4 regions of the Streptomyces sp. NPDC005794 genome follow, and region 4 is predicted to be linked to each of the others. Evidence: riboswitches for the same ligand, from Rfam matches in the RefSeq annotation. Region 4 holds a riboswitch; each other region holds the start of a gene.
What was found. A riboswitch is a leader RNA that binds a small molecule or an ion and turns the genes downstream of it on or off. The one in region 4 is predicted to bind cyclic di-AMP.
Positions count from the first base shown of each region.

Region 1 (4,783 bases), on a different contig from region 4:
GAAATGGAACGCGCCCAGGCGCAGTTGGAGCGCGAGTGGCTGGACCGTCTCGGTACGGTCGCCGGCCGCGCCGACGAACTGTGCCGGTACGCCGTCCTGTTCGGTGACCCGCAGCTCGCCCTGACCGCGGTGGGCCGGGTGCTCGACGTGACGGCCGACGAGGTCAAGGCCGCCGCCCGGGCGCATCTGCGCCCCGACAACCGTGCGGTCCTGGTCTACGAGCCGGTCGAACCGGCCGACGAGACGGACGGCACCGACGCGCACGAGGGGGCGGACAAGTGACCGACGCCGCCGTGACTGGAGTAGCGATGGAGTACCACCCGCAGCCGACCGCCGGCGAGGCCAGGCCCTGGGCCTTTCCCGCGCCCGAGCGTGGCGCCCTGCCCAACGGGCTGACCGTGCTGCGCTGCCACCGCCCCGGCCAGCAGGTCGTCGCGGTGGAGATCTTCCTCGACGCCCCGCTGGACGCCGAGCCCGAGGGCCTGGACGGTGTGGCCACGATCATGGCGCGCGCACTGTCCGAGGGCACGGACAAGCGCTCGGCGGAGGAGTTCGCCGCCGAGCTGGAGCGGTGCGGCGCCACGCTGGACGCCCACGCGGACCACCCGGGTGTCCGGGTCTCCCTGGAGGTCCCGGTCTCACGGCTGACCAAGGCCCTCGGCCTGGTCGCCGAGGCCCTGCGGGCCCCGGCCTTCGCGGAGAGCGAGGTCGAGCGCCTGGTGGGCAACCGCCTCGACGAGATCCCGCACGAGCAGGCCAACCCGGCCCGCCGGGCCGCCAAGCAGCTCTCCAAGGAGCTCTTCCCCGCCACGGCACGGATGTCGCGTCCGCGCCAGGGCACCGAGGAGACGGTCCGGCGCATCGACGCCGCCGCCGTGCGCGCCTTCTACGACGCCCATGTGCGCCCGTCCACCGCGACGGCGGTCGTCGTCGGCGACCTCACCGAGGTGGACCTGGACGCACTGCTCTCCGAAACCGTCGGGGACTGGTCGGGCAACGCCGGCCAGGCCCGGCCGGTGCCCCCGATCACCGCGGACGACACCGGCCGTGTGGTCATCGTGGACCGCCCCGGAGCCGTGCAGACCCAGCTGCTGATCGGCCGGATCGGCGCCGATCGGCACGACAGCGTATGGCCCGCCCAGGTCCTCGGCACGTACTGCCTGGGAGGCACGCTCACCTCCCGGCTGGACCGGGTGCTGCGCGAGGAGAAGGGCTACACGTACGGCGTCCGGGCCTTCGGGCAGGTGCTGCGTTCGACGGCGCCCGGCTCGTCCTCCGGGGCGACCGGCGCCGCGATGCTCGCCATCAGCGGTTCCGTCGACACGGAGTCCACCGGTCCCGCGCTCGACGACCTGTGGAAGGTCCTGCGCACCCTGGCGGCCGAAGGGCTCACCGATGCCGAGCGCGAGACCGCCGTGCAGAACCTCGTGGGCGTGGCCCCGTTGAAGTACGAGACGGCGGCCTCCGTCGCGGGCACCCTGGCCGACCAGGTGGAGCAGCACCTTCCGGACGACTACCAGGCCGAGCTGTACGCACGCCTGGCCGCGACCGGCACGGTCGAGGCGACCGCCGCCGTGGTCAGCGCGTTCCCGGTCGACCGGCTGGTCACCGTCCTGGTCGGGGACGCCGCGCAGATCGCCGAGCCCGTGAGGGCGCTCGGTATCGGCGAGGTGTCGGTCGTCACCGGCTGACAGAACGGGACATGGCGGACCCCGGCGAGTGCACGCTCGCCGGGGTTCTGTCATGTGTCCGTATCGCGAGGAAAGTTGTCATTCATCCTGTGGGATGTGCGACAAAAGCCCCTTCCCGTTTGGTGGGGAAAAGCGGCCCGCTCTAGCGTCGGCTCGGCTGTCCGCCAGACGAATGCCGCGTCCGCGGCGCCGGACAGCCATCGCCGAGTCCCCGTCAGGCGCGAGCCTGGGGAGCCGGGGACCCAATAAGTCCCTGGGGTGAATCGGATCCCTGTACCTCGTCGGAGGCTCAGGGGCCCGTAGGAGACCTTCCTGCTCCGAACCCGTCAGCTAACCCGGTAGGCGAGAAGGAAGGAAAGGACCAGCCCCTCCATGGCGTTCATCCGTGCCACCGGGAAGCACCGTGCCCCGAGCCGCCTGACGCGCAAGAGCGCCGAGGTCGCCGGCATCGCGGCCCTGGCCACCGCCGGCGTCATCGGCACCACGGCCTCCCCTGCCCTCGCCGCGGACTCCGAGGCCGTCACCGCCACCGGTCTGACCCAGGCCGTCGCCCTCGACACCACCCTCGCCGCGCAGATCGACGCCCAGGCGAAGGCCCAGCAGCACCAGGCCGATGTCGCCGCCAAGGCCAAGGCCGAGGCCGAGGCGGAAGCGAAGGCGAAGGCTGAGGCCGAGCGCAAGGCCGAAGCCCGCGCCAAGGAGGCACGTGAGGCCGAAGCGCGGGCCGCGCGCGCCGCCGAGCGCGCCCGGTTGAACTCCTTCCACCTCCCGGTCGCCGGCTCGCACGTGACCACCGGCTACCAGTCGGGTGGCGCGCTCTGGTCCTCCGGCAGCCACTCCGGCGTGGACTTCCAGGCGGCGTCCGGCACCCCGGTCGTCGCCGTCGGCGCCGGCACGGTCGTGGAGGCGGGCTGGGGCGGCGCGTACGGCAACAACATCGTGCTCCGCATGAACGACGGTACGTACACCCAGTACGGCCACCTCTCCTCGATCGGTGTCTCCGTCGGTCAGAGCGTCGGCTCGGGCGAGCAGATAGGCATCTCCGGCTCGACCGGCAACTCCACCGGGCCGCACCTGCACTTCGAGGCCCGGACCACCCCCGAGTACGGCTCGGACATGGACCCCGTCGCCTACCTCCGCGCCCACGGCGTCCAGGTCTGACCCACGCCGCACGACATCTCTCGGACGAAGGCCCCGGCATCCGCCGGGGCCTTCGCGGTGCCCCGGGGAGGGGCCCGCAGAAGCCTCGCGGAAGTGCTCCCTGGCCAAAAGATATCCATGGATTCCACCCCGCCATCGGAAATTCCGGCCGGTTGCAATAGAGTCACCGAACAGGCGTCGATCGGCCGCGTTCCGCGGAGATTAAGGCGGAGGTTCGGACATGCGCATTCCCGCGTATTCGGTATGCACGGCAATCCGTGACGACATCGTCTCCGGTGTCTTCGAGCGCGGCAGCCGCCTCACCGAGGAGGTGCTCGCGCGTCGCTACGGCGTCTCCCGCGTCCCCGTACGCGAGGCGCTGCGCACCCTGGAGTCCGAGGGGTTCGTCGTCACCCGCCGGCATGCCGGCGCCTGTGTCGCCGAACCCACGGAGCAGGAGGCCGCCGACCTCCTCGAGATCCGGATGCTCCTGGAGCCCCTCGGAGCCGCCCGTGCGGCGCAGCGCCGCACCGAGGCGCACCTCAAGGTGCTCCGCGGCCTGGTCAGGCTGGGGCAGGAGCGGGTGCGCAGGGGTGAGGGGGAGGATCTGCGCTCCCTGGGCGGCTGGTTCCACGAGACGCTGGCGCAGGCCTCGGGCAGCCCCGCGCTGATCGCACTGCTCACCCAGCTCCGGCACAAGATCGCCTGGATGTACGCCGTCGAGCAGCCGGCCCGCCCCGCGGACTCCTGGGCCGAGCACGGCGCCCTCGTCGACGCTGTGGCACGCCGTGACACGGAGCGGGCCAGGGCGCTCGCCACCCAGCACGCCGAGCGGGCCACCGCGGCCCACCGGCTGCGGCGCACGGACCTGCCGGGGCGCGCGGTGGGAACGTCCGGGGTGAGGACTTCGCAACACCCCGTAAACACCGCGGGAGTCCGCCATTAACAATTGCGCCGTATACAAAGAGGGTAATTATCGAAGGGCTTTCTTTTTGCTGCCCTGATTCGGGTATTCGGAGTCCTGTCAGGACCCGGTGCAGGAAACAGAAAAAGCCGCGGCTCCAGGTGGGGATGCCGCGGCTTTTCCGCAGAAATGATTCCGGTTCGAAGCGGCGGAATCAGACGGTCTCCGGAAGCTCCTCGAGCCCCTCGGCGACCAGCTTCGCCAGACGGTCCAGGGCGGCTTCGGCGTTGTCCGCCTCGGACGCGAGCACGATCTCCTCGCCGCCCTGCGCGCCCAGGCCGAGCACCGCGAGCATGGAGGCCGCGTTCACCGGGTTGCCGTCCGTCTTGGCGATCGTCACGGGGACGCCGGAAGCCGTGGCGGCACGGACGAAGATGGAAGCGGGGCGGGCGTGCAGGCCCTCGGCCCAACCGACGTTGACGCGGCGCTCAGCCATGGTTCTGCCCTTCACGTAACAATGGGTTGTCTAGACCAGTCTCTCATGCAGTGCGCACTGCTGTGCCAGGCATCGCCACCGGGCTGTTCACGCCCGCCGGTCCCCTCAGCGTGCCTGCGCGACCATCCCGCCGCGACCGGTGCGTTCCTATGGACAAGGCCGGGCTCGCGCGCCTGGTGCGTACCCTCTCAAGGCCTCAAGGGCCAGGGGGACCCCATCCACGTCGTGGTCCGTCACCGACGCTCCGCGTTGCCTCCCTCCTCCACCTCGCGACCGCACGCACCGGACCCCGCTCCCTGATCCGGCCTGATCCACACGAAAAGCCCAAGCCGTAGGCTTTGCCCATGGAGCCCACTCCGGAGCAGAGTCCGCATCACGCGTACCCCGACCACTGGGAGGCGGACGTGGTGCTCCGTGACGGTGGCACCGCGCGCATCAGGCCCATCACCACGGACGATGCCGAACGACTGGTCAGCTTCTACGAGCAGGTGTCCGACGAATCGAAGTACTACCGCTTCTTCGCCCCGTATCCGCGTCTCTCCGCCCGGGACG
Region 1 covers NZ_JBIAIN010000022.1:100,631-105,413, forward strand. Annotated here, with positions in the region: gene ACFYQ5_RS29715 (M16 family metallopeptidase) at 1-282, shown strand, start outside; gene ACFYQ5_RS29720 (M16 family metallopeptidase) at 309-1,691, shown strand; cyclic di-AMP (ydaO/yuaA leader) riboswitch at 1,883-2,051, shown strand; gene ACFYQ5_RS29725 (M23 family metallopeptidase) at 2,064-2,852, shown strand; gene ACFYQ5_RS29730 (GntR family transcriptional regulator) at 3,073-3,777, shown strand; gene ACFYQ5_RS29735 (HPr family phosphocarrier protein) at 3,950-4,231, opposite strand; gene ACFYQ5_RS29740 (GNAT family N-acetyltransferase) at 4,576-4,783, shown strand, end outside.
Region 1: it holds a riboswitch for cyclic di-AMP, as region 4 does, so the genes downstream of both, ACFYQ5_RS29725 (M23 family metallopeptidase) here and ACFYQ5_RS23990 (transglycosylase family protein) in region 4, are expected to answer to the same signal.

Region 2 (4,783 bases), on a different contig from region 4:
TTTTCACCTCCGCTACTTTTTTTTGGTTTTTTGGGTGGTTTACAAAAACCCCGTTTTTTTTTTTTTTGGGGGGGGTTTTGGGGGGGGGGGGGGGGCCCCGCCCCCCCCCCCCCCTCTCCCCACCCTCAGGTGGTGTGTCTCAGATGGAGACGCCGTGCGACCGCAGGTAGGCGATCGGGTCGACGTCCGAGCCGTAGCTCGGGCCGGTCCGGACCTCGAAGTGGAGGTGCGGGCCGGTGGAGTTGCCGGTGGAGCCCGAGAGGCCGAGCTGCTGGCCGCCGGTGACGGTCTGGCCGGCCGAGACCTCGAGCGAGGACAGGTGGGCGTACTGGGAGTACATGCCGTCGCTGTGCTGGATGACGACCTCGTTGCCGTACGAGCCGCCCCATCCGGCGGAGACCACGGTGCCCGGGCCGATGGACCGGACGCTGGTTCCGGAGGCCGCCTGGAAGTCGGAGCCCGTGTGGTAGCCGCTGGACCAGCTGGCGCCGGAGGCGCGGTACTGGGTGGTGACGTTGGGACTCTCGACGGGGGCGGCCCAGCCGGAGCTGTCGCTCTCCGACGCACCGGAGTCGGCGGTCTTCGCGGCCGTCTCCTCGGTGGCGGCGGCCGGCTTCTCGGCCGGAGCGGCGGCCTTGGGCGTCGACGGGGCGGCGGCCTCGGAGGGCGCGGACTCGGTGGACTTCTCGGCGGAGCCGGACGTCTTGGCGCCGAGAGTCAGCTTCATGCCCGGGAGGATCAGGCTCGGGTTCTCGCCGACGACATCGCGGTTGTCCTGGTACAGCTTCTGCCAGCCGCCCTTGACCTTCTTGTCGGCCGCGATCTTCGCCAGGTAGTCCCCGGAGACCACGGAGTAGGTCTTCGGGGAGCTCTTCGCCGCCGAGGCCGGGGCGCTCTGGGCGGCCGGAGCGGACTGCTCGGCGGCATGGGCGCCGGTGGCGCCGATCAGCGGGAGGGCGAGAACGGCGCCGCCGGTCCCTGCGGCAAGGACGCCTCGGGCGATCGGGCCGGACTTCACACGACGGTGCTTGCCTTTTGCGGGCATGGGAATTCCTCTCCGGCGCCTGCGAGGTGAGCTGTCGGGTTCGGACTGGAGATGCCCGGCCGCGCGGTGCGCGGCTTAACCCCGAGCCGTACCGGATCCCTCCGGCCGGCGGCCTACCTGGTTCCCCCGCTCCTGCCACACGTGAGTCGGTGCGGATTCCGGGCGGCGGCAGGATGAGGCGTTCCGTCCGGATTGACCGTGACCGTAAGCGAGCCGGGACGCGGCGAACAAGCCGTGTATTGCGAACCGGAATCCACGCTTCATTTCCGGCACGGAATTCCCGTCACACTCCGTGGATTACGGATCTTGGCTTTCCGCGCGGCGTCCGGAATACCCCTCGGGATCTTCACCACACACCGTCACGGATATGATTCCGCTCACCTGCGCCAGCCCATCTCCCGCACAAGCAGGGCATGTTCCGCTAAATACACCAATACGGACATGGCATGGACGGCGCCTCACCGGACGGGCCGATGCCACAGCACCACGGACGGTTGCCCGATGCGGCCATGTCGTATCGTCGCGGGCGTGCCCCGTCGGCGAGCGGCGCCGACGCCCGACACTCCAGGAGCCCTTGTGACGCAGCTGCCAGAGGTCCCGCCGGCCGGCCCCGACCCGACGGATGTGAACCTGACAGGTGTCCGCAACTTCCGTGACGTCGGCGGGCTCCCGACCACGGACGGCCGCACCGTCCGCTACGGGCGCCTCTACCGCAGCGGCCATCTCGCCCACGCCGACGAGGCCGACACCGCCTTCCTCGCCGGGCTCGGCCTGCACACGGTCTTCGACTTCCGCAACGCCGCCGACCACAAGCTCGACGGTCACGACGTGGAGCTGCCCGGCGTCCGGAATGTCAGCATTCCCCTCTCCGATCCCGCCGACGGCGCGGAGTTCTGGCGGCTGGTGCGCGACGGGAACATCCAGCAGCTCCGCTCGATCCTGGCCGACGGCAAGGGAACGGAGCGTATGGTCGCCTCGTACCGCTCGATCATCAGGGACCGCACCGCCGAGCACAGCCGCGTCCTGCACGCGCTGGCCGAGGACAGCGTGCCGGCCCTGATGCACTGTGCGGCGGGCAAGGACCGGGCGGGGCTGTCGATCGCGGTCTCGCTGCTCGCGGTCGGCGTCGAGAGGGAGGCCATCGAGGCCGACTACCTCAAGTCGAACGACGCGCACCGGCGCTACAGGGTGCGGCGCAGCGACACCTCGTCGGCAGGAATGTCCGACGAGGTGATGGAGCTGCTCAATCCGCTTTTCGGTGCGCACGCCGAATACCTCGACGCGGCGTTCGCCACGATCGAGGAGATATGGGGCAGCACGGACCGCTACCTCCTCGAAGGGCTGAAGATCAGCCACGAGACCCGCGCGAAACTGCGTGAGCGCCTCGTCGAGGGCGCGTGACGCCTGGGCTCAGCCCTTACCGGCCACGGTGAAGAGGAGGAAGAGGAAGGCCGCGATGACGTGTCCGGCCACCAGGTAGGCGAAGAGCCGGATCACGACACCGCGAGGCATCCGCCGCTCCTGGGCGTCCGCACTCTTCGGCCTGCGCGGGGTGAGCGGGTCGTAGTACTCCGAATCGGACATGACAGTCCTCTCTTCCGGCCGCACGGCCGGGGTGACGAAGGGACGCCCGGTAGGGACGCCGCGTGGGGGCGTGCGGGCTCAGAGCCGGTGGACCCCGTTGCCCAGGCACAGCTCGGCGGCCGGGCTCTGCAACAGCGTGTGGACGAAGAGCAGGCGCGCCCCGCCGGTGTCGAGTGCCGCGATCCGGTGCGGGGTCAGCGAGTCGAAGTGCGCGCTGTCCCCCGGATCGAGGTCGTGCACGGTCTCCCCGAGCACGACGCGCAGCCGGCCGTCGAGGACGTACAGCCACTCCTCCCCAGGGTGGACGCGTACGAGATCGCCCTCGGTCCCGTACGGGACGCGGACGCGCAGCGCCTGCATGGCACGGCCCGATCCGCCCGCCTGCCGGTAGAGCCAGCCACCGGCCCCGGCGCCTCCCGGCGTGCCGTCGAGCGGGCCTCCGCGGACGATCGCGTCACGTTCGGGCGGCATCTCGCCCAGGAGCTCGGATACGGTCGTACCGTAGACACGGGCAAGGCCGAGCAGCATCGGCAGCGAAGGCTGCCGCCGGCCCGTCTCGAGACGGGAGAGGTGAGCCGGGGAGAGCCCGGCCCGGCCGGCCGCGGCCTCCAGGGTGAGGCCACGATTACGGCGCAGGTCGCGCAGGCGTGGCGCGATCCCGGGGATCTCGTCGACCACCCCACCGTCAGGAGGATTCATACCTCCATTGGGCCAAAACCTTTCCTCCGAGGCAAATAATTTGCCTCAGAGGCAAAGTCGCGGTTCTCAGCGGTTGGCGACGGCCTGCTTCACCAGTGTTCTGCCGAAGTCCCACATCAGCCCGCCCCCACTGTGCGCGTCGTCCATGACGGCGGTGAAGGCGGTCACGAAGCGGTCGACCTCCGGTTCTCCGATGACCAGCGGCGGAATCAGCTTGATCACCTCCATGTGGTCACCGGAGACCTGGGTGAGGATCCGGTGCTTCTGCAGCAGCGGCACCACCACCATCTGCGCGAAGAGACCCTTGCGGGCCGCCTGCAGCATCGTCCAGCGGCTGCGCAGCTTGAGGGACGACGGGCGGCCGAACTCGATCCCGATCATCAGCCCGCGCCCGCGCACCTCGTGCAGCAGCTCGTAGCGGCCGACGAGCGCGGCGAGCCGTTCCCGCAGCAGATCACCGGTGCGACGGGCGTTCGCGACGGTCTCCTCCTGCTCCATCACGGCGAGGACGGCGAGGCCGGCCGCCATGGCCTGGGCGTTGGATCCGAAGCTGGCGGAATGGACGAGGACCCGGTCCATGGACGAGTAGACACGCTTGAAGATCCAGTCCTTGCCGAGCGTCGCGCCGACCGGGACGTACCCGCCCGAGAGCGCCTTGGCGACGCAGAGCAGATCGGGTTCGACGCCCTCCTCGTGCTGGTACGCGTAGAAGTCGCCGGTCCGTCCGAGCCCGGTCTGCACCTCGTCGGCGATGAGCACGGCCTTGTGCCGGTGCAGCAGCTCCTGTGCCTCCCGCAGGAAGCCGGGTGGTGAGGCGTGGACGCCCTTGCCCTGGATCGGCTCCACGACCAGCCCGGCCACATCACCGCGCTTCAGTTCGCGCCGCAGCGCGTCGAGGTCGCCGAGTGTGATGGCCGTGTCGGGCAGGAGGGGCGCGAAGCCCTCCCGGAAGCCCTTCTCGCCGTTGACGGAGAGCGAGCCGGTCGTCAGCCCGTGGAAGGCGTGGTCGCAGTAGAGGATCCGCGGCTTGCCGGTCGCGTACCGGGCGAACTTCAGGGCGGTCTCGACCGCCTCCGTGCCGCTGTTGCCGAAGAACACCCGGTCCAGGTGCGGGCTGTGCGCCAGCAGCTTCTCGGCCAGCAGCCCGGGCAGCGGCTGGCAGTCGAAGCGGGTGAGGTCCGCGAGCGAGGCGTCCAGGACGTCGTGGAGCGCCCGGCGTACGACGGGGTGGTGCCTGCCGAGCCCCATCACGCCGAAGCCGGCGAGCATGTCGAGGTAGTCGTTGCCCTCCGCGTCCCAGAAGTGCGCGCCCTCCGCCCGCTCGTAGACCTTGTCGAAACCGAGGGTGTGGAGCATCCGCGGCAGCTGGTGGTTGAGGTGCCGGGTGTGCAGCTCGTAGCGTTCGGCACCTCGTTCCGCGAGGAGCCGCGCCAGATCGAAGCCCGGCTGTTCGTC
Region 2 covers NZ_JBIAIN010000042.1:4,804-9,586, reverse strand. Annotated here, with positions in the region: gene ACFYQ5_RS35775 (peptidoglycan DD-metalloendopeptidase family protein) at 140-1,045, opposite strand; cyclic di-AMP (ydaO/yuaA leader) riboswitch at 1,049-1,207, opposite strand; gene ACFYQ5_RS35770 (tyrosine-protein phosphatase) at 1,622-2,446, shown strand; gene ACFYQ5_RS35765 (DUF6126 family protein) at 2,456-2,629, opposite strand; gene ACFYQ5_RS35760 (helix-turn-helix domain-containing protein) at 2,708-3,328, opposite strand; gene ACFYQ5_RS35755 (aspartate aminotransferase family protein) at 3,395-4,783, opposite strand, start outside.
Region 2: it holds a riboswitch for cyclic di-AMP, as region 4 does, so the genes downstream of both, ACFYQ5_RS35775 (peptidoglycan DD-metalloendopeptidase family protein) here and ACFYQ5_RS23990 (transglycosylase family protein) in region 4, are expected to answer to the same signal.

Region 3 (4,783 bases), on a different contig from region 4:
CGTCCCGCCGCCCGCTATGTACTGCCCGAATTCACCGAGCGCACCGCTTACGGGTCGCGGAGCATGGACCCGTACTCGAAGCTGCTGTCGGAGCGGATCGTCTTCCTCGGCACACCCGTCGACGACACCGCGGCGACCGACTTGATCGCACAGTTCATGTACCTGGAGCACGCGGACCCCGACCGGCCGCTGTCGCTCTACATCAACTCACCCGGTGGCTCCTTCAACGCCATGACGGCGATCTACGACACCATGCACTTCCTCGCCTGCGAGGTGGAGACCTTCTGTCTCGGTCAGGCGGGTTCCAGTGCCGCGGTACTGCTCGCGGCCGGCGCGCCCGGACGCCGACATGCCCTGCCGGGCGCCCGGGTAGTCATTCAGCAACCCGCTCTGGACGAGCCGGTGCAGGGGCAGCCCTCCGATCTCGAGATCCAGGCCCGTGAGTTGGAGCGCGAGCGCGAGCTGCTCACGGCCATGCTGGCCCGTCACACGGGGCGCTCCACGCGGGAGATCAGCGCCGACATCGAACGGGACACCATCCTCGACGCCCCGGCCGCCCTGGCGTTCGGGCTGGTGGACCATGTCGTGGAGAACCGCACGCCGTCCCAGCCACCGCATCCCGCGAGGTGAACGCCCCATGCTCTCGCCCCAGTTCCCGCCACTTCCCGCGCTGACCCGCGCCGAGGCCGAGTTCATCGACCGCTACCTGGAGGCACTCGACCAGCTCGGCCGCATCAACCCCGCACGCGGCAGCGACACGTACGGGGCACTCCGGGCGGCCCAGGCTCTCGCGTCCCGGGCCGTCGCACTCCGCGACGCGCTCGTGTTGATGCACGAGCGGGGTGAGTCGCAGATCCACGCGGACACCCTGGCCAGGGCACTTCGACTGCTGGACGGAGAGCGTCGCGCCGGGCGGGTCGCCGTGCCTCCCGCACCGTCGAGTTGAGCGCGTCCACTGCCCGACTCGGGCTGCCGGTGCGGTTTTCGACGCCCCTTCACGACACGCCCGACAGGCCGATGAGTTTTCCTCGCTCGTTCGGCGTAGAAGCTCCCCCTGTCGAGGGACAGCCCAACTTGCGCACCGAGCGCGGACACTGAACGGAATGCATCGTTCCGCCCCTGGTACACGGCTGGTCCGGTGCAGCCGTCACGGCTCGGAGCCGGCCGCGTCCACCCGATCGGATCAGTCGTGACGACTCTCACATATGCCTACGTCAGCGAGGAAATCCGGCAGGTCGTGAGTAAAGATCCCTGGGACGACAAGCCCCCGCCACCACGGCGGGGCGGTCCGGGCGGACGCCGAGTCCTGCCGCTGCCCGGATGCCTGGTCGACAGGAATGGATCGGCAGGAGTGGAGGACCCGAGCACAACGGGCCGACCGGATATCCGGGCGGCCCTCGGGGTGAAGCCGCTTCGCGCGGCCGGGCAACTTCGCCAGCCCGAACCCGACAGGTCATCCTTCACAGGCGGCTGACGAAGGGTTGCGCATGACTGCGCAGGTTCATGTCCGCTCACTGTTCGCCCGGGCCGGCACGGCCTCGGTTCTGACATTCGCCGTAGGAACCACCATGCTGGCCCCGGGGTTCGTGAACGACGCCGAGGCCGCCGTCCATTCGACGAAGGCCCTCAAGATCGCAGCCTCGAAGAAGGGCGCTCCCTACAGCTGGGGCGCCACCGGCCCCCATCGGTTCGACTGCTCCGGGCTCACGCTCTACGCGTTCAAGAAGGCCGGCAAGAAACTCCCCCGCACGGCTCAGCAGCAGTACAACACGACCCGCCATATCTCCAGGTCGCAGCGGCAACGCGGCGACCTGGTCTTTTTCCACGCGGGCCGCAGTGTGTACCACGTCGGCATCTACGCCGGCAGTGGGAAGGTCTGGCACTCACCGAAGACCGGCGCCGTGGTCCGGCTGGAGAAGATCTGGTCCGGCAGCGTCTGGTACGGGAGGGTCCGCTGACAGCCTTCGTCGCCTGATCTCAGTGCAGGAGGGGCCCGGTCACCAGGAGGAGTCCCAGCGCGGTGAGCGCCGTGCCGCTGCCGCCCTCGATCGCACGGGCGGTACGCGGCCGGCGCAGCCACCGGCCCAGGCGGTCCACCAGCAGGGCCACGGCCGGGAACCAGACGAGGGCGAGCAGGACGACCAGCGACGCCAGCAGCAGCGTCCTGGGCAGAGGCGGCCTGCCGTCGGGGACGAACTGGGGCAGCAGGCTGAGGAAGAGCACGGGCGCCTTGGGGTTGAGGGCGTTGGTGAGGAAGCCCTGGCGCAGTGAGCAGGTCAGCTGACCGGCAGGGGCGCCGTCGCGAGGACCGTACGCACAGCTGTGGAGATCTGCTCCTGCGTCAGGTCCGCCCGGGCGGTCAGTCGCAGCCTGGAGATCCCGTCCGGCACCGACGGCGGCCGGAAGCACCCCACGGCGAGACCCGCCGCACGGCAGTCGGCGGCCCAGCGCACCGCCGACTCCGCCGAGGGCGCGCGGACCGACACGACGGCGGCGTCCGGCCGTACCGCGGTCAGTCCGGCCGCCGTCAGCCGGCCGTGCAGTTCCACGGCGACGGCCCCGGCCCTCGCCGCGCGTCCGGGTTCGCGGCGCAGCAGACGCAGGGCCCCCAGGGCCGCACCGACGGCGGCCGGGGCGAGACCGGTGTCGAAGATGAACGTACGGGCCGTGTTGACCAGGTGGCTGATGACCCGGGCGGGGCCAAGCACCGCTCCGCCCTGACTGCCGAGCGACTTGGAGAGGGTGAGGGTGGCGACGACGCCTTCGCCGCCCGCGAGTCCTGCGGCCTCGAGCGCGCCGCGTCCGCCCGTGCCCAGGACGCCCAGCCCATGGGCGTCGTCCACGAGGAGGGCTGCGCCCGCGTCGCGGCAGACGTCGGCGAGTGCGGCCAGCGGGGCGGCGTCGCCGTCCACCGAGAAGACGGAGTCGGTCACGGCAAGCGCCCGTCCGTCGTGCGTGTGGAGCACCTTGCACACGGCCTCGGGATCCGCGTGCGGCGCGACGGTGACGGCGGCCCGGGAGAGCCTGCAGCCGTCGACGATCGAGGCGTGGTTGCCGGCGTCGGACACGATCAGCGAGTCGTGTCCGGTGAGCGCCGTGAGTGCGGCGAGGTTGGCCGCGTAGCCGGAGGAGAACACCAGGGCGGCTTCGAAACCACAGAAAGCGGCGAGTTCGCGTTCGAGTTCCGCGTGCAGTGCGGTGGATCCGGTGACGAGCCGCGAGCCGGTGGCCCCCGCGCCCCATGTCCGTGCCGCCTCGGCCGCGGCTGCGGTGACCTCCGGGTTGCGGCTCAGCCCCAGGTAGTCGTTGCTCGCGAGGTCCAGCAGTTCCGTCGCGGCGGGCCGGGAGCGCAGCGTCCGGACGAGTCCGGCGTCGGTACGGCGCCGGGCCTCGTCGTCGATCCAGTCGAACGGGGCGTAGGACATGGGCGGGTCCCTTTTTGTAGGCAGCTCACAGACCCTAACCGGGCGCGCAACAGGCCAGGGTGTGGCAATACACACAGCATCGACCGACTCTGCTGTCCGGTTCCTCCTTGGCCGATGACGGTGCCGTACGTCAGGATCAAGGCCATGGACCTGCTGAACACGCTGGTGGAAAAGGGGCTGCGGCGCGAACTGCCGACCCGTGACGAAGCGCTCGCCGTGCTGGCGACCTCCGACGACGAACTGCTCGATGTGGTGGCCGCGGCCGGAAAGGTGCGCCGCCAGTGGTTCGGCCGGCGCGTCAAGCTCAACTATCTGGTGAACCTGAAGTCGGGTCTCTGCCCCGAGGACTGCTCGTACTGCTCGCAGCGGCTCGGCTCCAAGGCGGAGATCCTCAAGTACACCTGGCTGAAACCGGACGAGGCGAAGAAGGCCGCCGCCGCGGGGGTGGCCGGCGGTGCCAAGCGGGTGTGTCTGGTGGCCAGCGGCCGGGGACCGACCGACCGCGACGTCGACCGGGTGTCGCAGACGATCGAGGCCATCAAGGAGCAGCACGAGGACGTCGAGGTGTGTGCCTGCCTCGGTCTGCTCTCGGAGGGCCAGGCCGACCGTCTGAGGTCGGCGGGCGCCGACGCGTACAACCACAACCTCAACACCTCGGAGGGGACGTACGGGGACATCACGACCACGCACACGTACGCAGACCGGGTGGACACCGTGCAGCAGGCCCAGGCCGCCGGGCTCTCGGCGTGCTCCGGTCTGATCGCGGGCATGGGCGAGACCGACGCCGACCTGGTGGACGTGGTCTTCTCGCTGCGCGAGCTGGATCCGGACTCGGTGCCGGTGAACTTCCTGATTCCCATGGAGGGGACCCCGCTCGCGAAGGACTGGCACCTCACGCCGCAGCGGTGCCTGCGCATCCTGGCGATGGTCAGGTTCGTGTGCCCGGATGTCGAGGTCCGGCTCGCGGGCGGCCGTGAGGTCCATCTGCGTTCGATGCAGCCGCTCGCCCTGAACCTCGTCAACTCCATCTTCCTGGGTGACTATCTGACCAGTGAGGGCCAGTCCGGACAGACCGACCTCGACATGATCGCCGACGCGGGTTTCGAGGTGGAGGGAGCCGCCACGACGACGCTCCCCGAGCACCGTGCGCCGGCGGCCGGCGGCTGCGGCTCGCACGAGGGCGGCTGCGCTCCGTGCGGCGACACCGCCGAGGCCGCGCCGGAGCCGGCCGGCGCGCTGACAGCGCGTACGGATCTGGTGGCGGTACGCCGTCGCGGCGCCGGGACGGATCTCGCGCCCAATGCCTGATCCGCTCCGCCCCGCAGAACTCCGCGCCCTGGACCGGGCCCACGTCTGGC
Region 3 covers NZ_JBIAIN010000002.1:140,229-145,011, reverse strand. Annotated here, with positions in the region: gene ACFYQ5_RS03285 (ATP-dependent Clp protease proteolytic subunit) at 1-630, shown strand, start outside; gene ACFYQ5_RS03280 (hypothetical protein) at 638-946, shown strand; cyclic di-AMP (ydaO/yuaA leader) riboswitch at 1,288-1,484, shown strand; gene ACFYQ5_RS03275 (C40 family peptidase) at 1,488-1,958, shown strand; partial or broken gene ACFYQ5_RS03270 (LysE family translocator) at 1,978-2,271, opposite strand; gene ACFYQ5_RS03265 (8-amino-7-oxononanoate synthase) at 2,277-3,425, opposite strand; gene bioB (biotin synthase BioB) at 3,570-4,733, shown strand; gene ACFYQ5_RS03255 (adenosylmethionine--8-amino-7-oxononanoate transaminase) at 4,726-4,783, shown strand, end outside.
Region 3: it holds a riboswitch for cyclic di-AMP, as region 4 does, so the genes downstream of both, ACFYQ5_RS03275 (C40 family peptidase) here and ACFYQ5_RS23990 (transglycosylase family protein) in region 4, are expected to answer to the same signal.

Region 4 (4,783 bases):
AGGGGGCGTGTCCATGCCTGCCTTGAAGGTCACTTGAATGTCATCGGTCGGACTGTGTGAATCGTTGTGGGGAGAGGGCCCGGTACGTCGACGGGGCCGGTCCGGGCGGGGTCACTCCCGGTCCGCGCTGTCGACGCCGTCCCAGAGGTTCGAGTGCCACGGCCTCCCCGACGCCCCCGGCTCACCCTTCCGCACCTCGGCCGCGTCCGGGTCGACCACCGTATAACCGGTCTCGCCGGGCAGCACGTAGTGGAGGTGCTGGCGTGCGAGACGGCGGATGTACGCGTCGTCCTTGAGCCGCGCCTTCTCGTCGCGCAGCTCCTCCGTCCGCCGGCGGGCCTCCTGCGAGAGCCTCTCCTGCTCCGCGATCTGGTCGCGTTGGGAGACGTACTGCCGCATGGGATACGCGAGGGCGACCACCATGGAGCAGACGATCAGCGCGAGGAACGCGGCCCGGCCGGTGAGCCGGGAAGGGCGGTCCTGCCGTCGGTTCTGGGACCGGTAGACGCGGGCCGCCGTCTGCTCGCCGAGCAGCCGCAGCCTGGTCGCGGTGGAGAACCGGTCGCGGTCCTTCCCGGCCATGTCTCACGCCTCCCCGTTACGCACGTCCGTCCCCGCACACGGTACGGGACCGGATGCGGGGACGGACGGAGGCTGGTGCTCCGGACTCGGGCTGTCAGCCCTCGAAGCGGAACCGCGGGAACGCCGAACGTCCGGCGTACACCGCGGCGTCGTCGAGGATCTCCTCGATGCGCAGCAGCTGGTTGTACTTGGCGACGCGGTCCGAGCGGGCCGGGGCGCCGGTCTTGATCTGGCCACAGTTCACGGCGACGGCGAGGTCGGCGATGGTGACGTCCTCGGTCTCACCGGAACGGTGGGACATCATGCACTTGAAGCCGTTGCGCTGGGCCAGCTCCACGGCGTCCAGGGTCTCGGTCAGCGAACCGATCTGGTTGACCTTGACGAGCAGGGCGTTGGCCGAGCCCTCCTCGATGCCACGGGCGAGGCGCTCGGGGTTGGTGACGAACAGGTCGTCACCGACGATCTGCACCTTGGAGCCGAGCTTGTCGGTGATGACCTTCCAGCCCGCCCAGTCGTCCTCGTACAGCGGGTCCTCGATGGAGACCAGCGGATACGCGGAGACGAGCTCCTCGTAGTACTCGGTCATCTCGGCGGCCGAGCGGGACTTGCCCTCGAACTCGTAGACGCCGTCCTTGTAGAACTCGGACGCGGCGACGTCGAGCGCGAGCGCGATGTCACGGCCCGGGACGTAACCGGCCTCCTTGACGGCCTCGAGGATGAGGTCGAGGGCGGCGCGGTTGGACTCGAGGTTGGGGGCGAAGCCGCCCTCGTCACCGAGACCCGTGGACAGGCCCTTGGTCTTCAGGACCTTCTTCAGCGTGTGGTAGATCTCCGCACCCCAGCGAAGGGCCTCGGAGAAGGACTCGGCGCCGATCGGCGCGATCATGAACTCCTGGATGTCCACGTTGGAGTCGGCGTGCGAGCCGCCGTTCAGGATGTTCATCATCGGAACGGGCAGCAGGTGCGCGTTCGGGCCGCCGAGGTAGCGGAACAGCGGGAGGTCGGAGGCCTCGGAGGCGGCGTGCGCCACGGCCAGCGAGACACCGAGGATGGCGTTGGCGCCGAGCGAGCCCTTGTTCTCGGTCGCGTCCAGGTCGAACATCGCCTGGTCGATGAGGCGCTGCTCGGTGGCGTCGTACCCGACGAGCTCCGGGCCGATCTGCTCGATCACGGCGAGGACGGCCTTCTCGACGCCCTTGCCCTGGTAACGGTTGGGGTCGCCGTCGCGGAGCTCGATGGCCTCGAACGCTCCGGTGGAGGCTCCGGACGGAACAGCAGCACGACCCGTGCTGCCGTCGTCGAGGCCGACCTCGACCTCGACCGTGGGGTTCCCCCGGGAGTCGAGGATTTCCCTGGCTACGACGACGTCGATGGACGGCACGAGGCATCTCCTTCTGGGATCTGACACTGGTTGTGCAGGGTCACTGTGGCCTTGCGCCACGAGCCTAACCGGCTCGGCCCGCTCCGTCGGCCGTCCGCCCGTCCCCTGGGACGAAAAAGGACCCGAGGACCTGCATTCCGGGCAAAGCTCCAGAATTCTACTGGCAGGTAACCACAAGGATCGAACGCTCCCGCTCACGGCGGGCCCGCGACCGGGCCCCACCCGTGGGCGGCCGGCACGGCCCCGGCCCGGCACGCGGGGGGTCAGCGTGCCGGGCCGGGCATCCGGGGCAGGAGGGGGCCCCGGACCGATGGTGGCTACTTCAGGTGGAGCTGCTGACCCGGGAAGATCAGGTCGGCGTCGTCGACGATGTCGTCGTTCAGCTCGAAGAGCTTCTCCCAGCCGCCCTTGACCTTCTTCGCGTCGGCGATCTTGCTGAGGGTGTCGCCGGCCTTCACCTTGTACTCGCCGTCACCCTTCTCGACCTTCTCGCCGGTCGGGGTGGTGACGGTCGCGGCGGGGGCCTCACGCTTCTCGCTGCGCGTGGCGGGCTGCTCGGCCTCGCGCTCCGGCGCGGCCTGCGGGGCCGTGTCGCCGTTCTTCTCGGAGCCGGTGTCGACACCCGGGTCCACACCGTCGTTCGTCAGGCCGCCGGCACCGGCACACGCCCAGGCGCCCGGGCCCTGCAGGTCGAGGAGCTTCTCGGCGGCGGCTATCTGCTGGTCCTTGGTGGCCAGGTCGGCGCGGGCGGCGTACTGGGTGCCGCCGGCCGCTGCCCAGCTGGACTGCGAGAACTGCAGGCCGCCGTAGTAGCCGTTGCCGGTGTTGATGGACCAGTTGCCACCGGACTCGCACTGGGCGACGGCGTCCCAGGTGTCGACGGAGGCGGCAGAGGCGCCGGTCGCACCCATGAGCGGTACGGCGACGGCGGCACCGGTGACACCGGCCAGGGTCGCGATGCGGACGGCCTTGGACGGGCGACGGTGCTTGCCCTTGCTGGAAAGCAGCATGGTTCTCCTCACCGACGCCTACGAGGTGAGCTGTCGGGTTCGGGCCTGTGAGTTGCCCGGCCGCCCGCTCCCGCGGACGACTTCACCCCTAGCCGTACCCCCATCCGTCTCCCGACGGCCGGGTCCGGCACTTACCTGGGTCCCCCGCTCCTGCCTACGGCGCTTTACGCGTCGGTCCCCTTCGGCCGACGGCAGGATTCGGCGTGACGGTCGAAGGTGCCCGCGGTGCGAGCGGCTCCGACCGTAAACACACCCAACCCTCACATTCAAAGATGGACATAACACCCAATCAGCGCGTACCGGCCTGACTGAGTGAGGTGTTTCCGCAGGTCGGAGCCAATATGGACGGATCGGACGGACGGGGCGCGCCAGTTGAAGCAAAGAGACCCATGTCTCACTTACGCATAAGTGGACATAGGCCTCTGAACTGCCCCTGCTTTCGGGGCGTTTTCGCGCTTTTGATCAGTTGGCGGCCGTGGTCTCCGCCTGGTCGCCCCGCGCGTCCGCCCCGACGAGGTCGAGGTCCAGGTTCTGGCCGGGAAGGATCAGGTCCGGGTCGGAGCCCAGTTCGGCCTTGTTGGCCTCGTAGAGCGCGGACCAGCCGCCGGAGAGCTCCTGCGAGTCGGCGATCGACCAGAGGTTGTCGCCCTCACGGACGACGTACGTCCCCTCCGCGCCCTCACGCGCCCCGGAGTCGCCGCGCGACGCGTGCCGGCCGGAGTCCCGCCCGTCGTCCGCACCGGTCCCGGCACTCGCCTCGGGGGCCGGGGTGCCGCGGTGCTTTCCGCCCTTCTCCCCGTCACCCTTCGAGGCGCCGGGCGCCCCAGAGGCCTCGGGCGACGGAGTGGCGGACGGCGAAGCGCCGGCCTCCTCGCCCTGGTCCGCCGTGTCCTCGGGCGCACTCTCGTCCACGCCGTCCTTGACGTCGGAGTCCTCGGAGCCGTTCGCCTCGTCGTCCGTGTCCGCCGTCCCGTCCGCCGGGTCCGGCGTTTCGGACGAGGGGGTCCCGGACGGGGTCGCGGTGTCCGAGGGCTCGGCGGCCGGCTCGTCGCCCGGGTCGACGCCGGGCAGCCCCTCGTCCAGGGCGAGCCCGGAAATCACCGAGCAACTGGCCCACGCCTGGGGACCCTTGTCGGCCAGCACCTTCTCCGCGACGGCTATCTGCTGCGAGCGGCTCGCGAGGTCGGCGCGGGGCGCGTAGTCCGTGCCGTCGTAGGCCGACCAGTCGTCCTGCGAGAACTGCAGGCCGCCGTAGTAGCCGTTGCCGAGGTCGGCGCTCCACATGCCACCGCTCTCGCACTCGGCGACCCGGTCCCAGGTCGACGCGTCTGCGGCTTGTGCGCTGCCCGCGCCGAGGAGCGGGATGGCGATGGCCGATCCCGTGACGCCTGCGGCGACGACGATGGCGGGTGCCTGGCGAGGGCGACGGTGTCTGCCGGTCGCGGAGCCCATGGGATTGCCTTCCGTGTGACTGACATGTGTGACGGGTGAGTCGAACGGTGAACCTAGCCGTACTCGAACGTGTGTCACAAGTCGATGCAGCGGAGATCACGCGAAAGTCACGGAGTTGACAGGCTGTCACTTTCTACGGCCGGATGCCCGGGATCGAACTCGACCGGAAGTGTGCGCAGTCCACGCATGATGAGCCCGCCGCGCCATCGCAAATCGGCAGGTTCCGCAGCGAGCCGCAGGTCGGGGAGGCGTCGCAGCAGGGTCGCCAGCGCCACCCGGCCCTCCAGTCGGGCCAGTGGCGCCCCCAGGCAGTAGTGGATGCCGTGCCCGTATCCGAGGTGCTGATTGTCACTCCGTG
Region 4 covers NZ_JBIAIN010000015.1:104,170-108,952, reverse strand. Annotated here, with positions in the region: gene ACFYQ5_RS24005 (DUF501 domain-containing protein) at 1-15, opposite strand, end outside; gene ACFYQ5_RS24000 (septum formation initiator family protein) at 112-582, opposite strand; gene eno (phosphopyruvate hydratase) at 677-1,963, opposite strand; gene ACFYQ5_RS23990 (transglycosylase family protein) at 2,281-2,973, opposite strand; cyclic di-AMP (ydaO/yuaA leader) riboswitch at 2,974-3,145, opposite strand; gene ACFYQ5_RS23985 (transglycosylase family protein) at 3,436-4,425, opposite strand; gene ACFYQ5_RS23980 (cytochrome P450) at 4,533-4,783, opposite strand, start outside.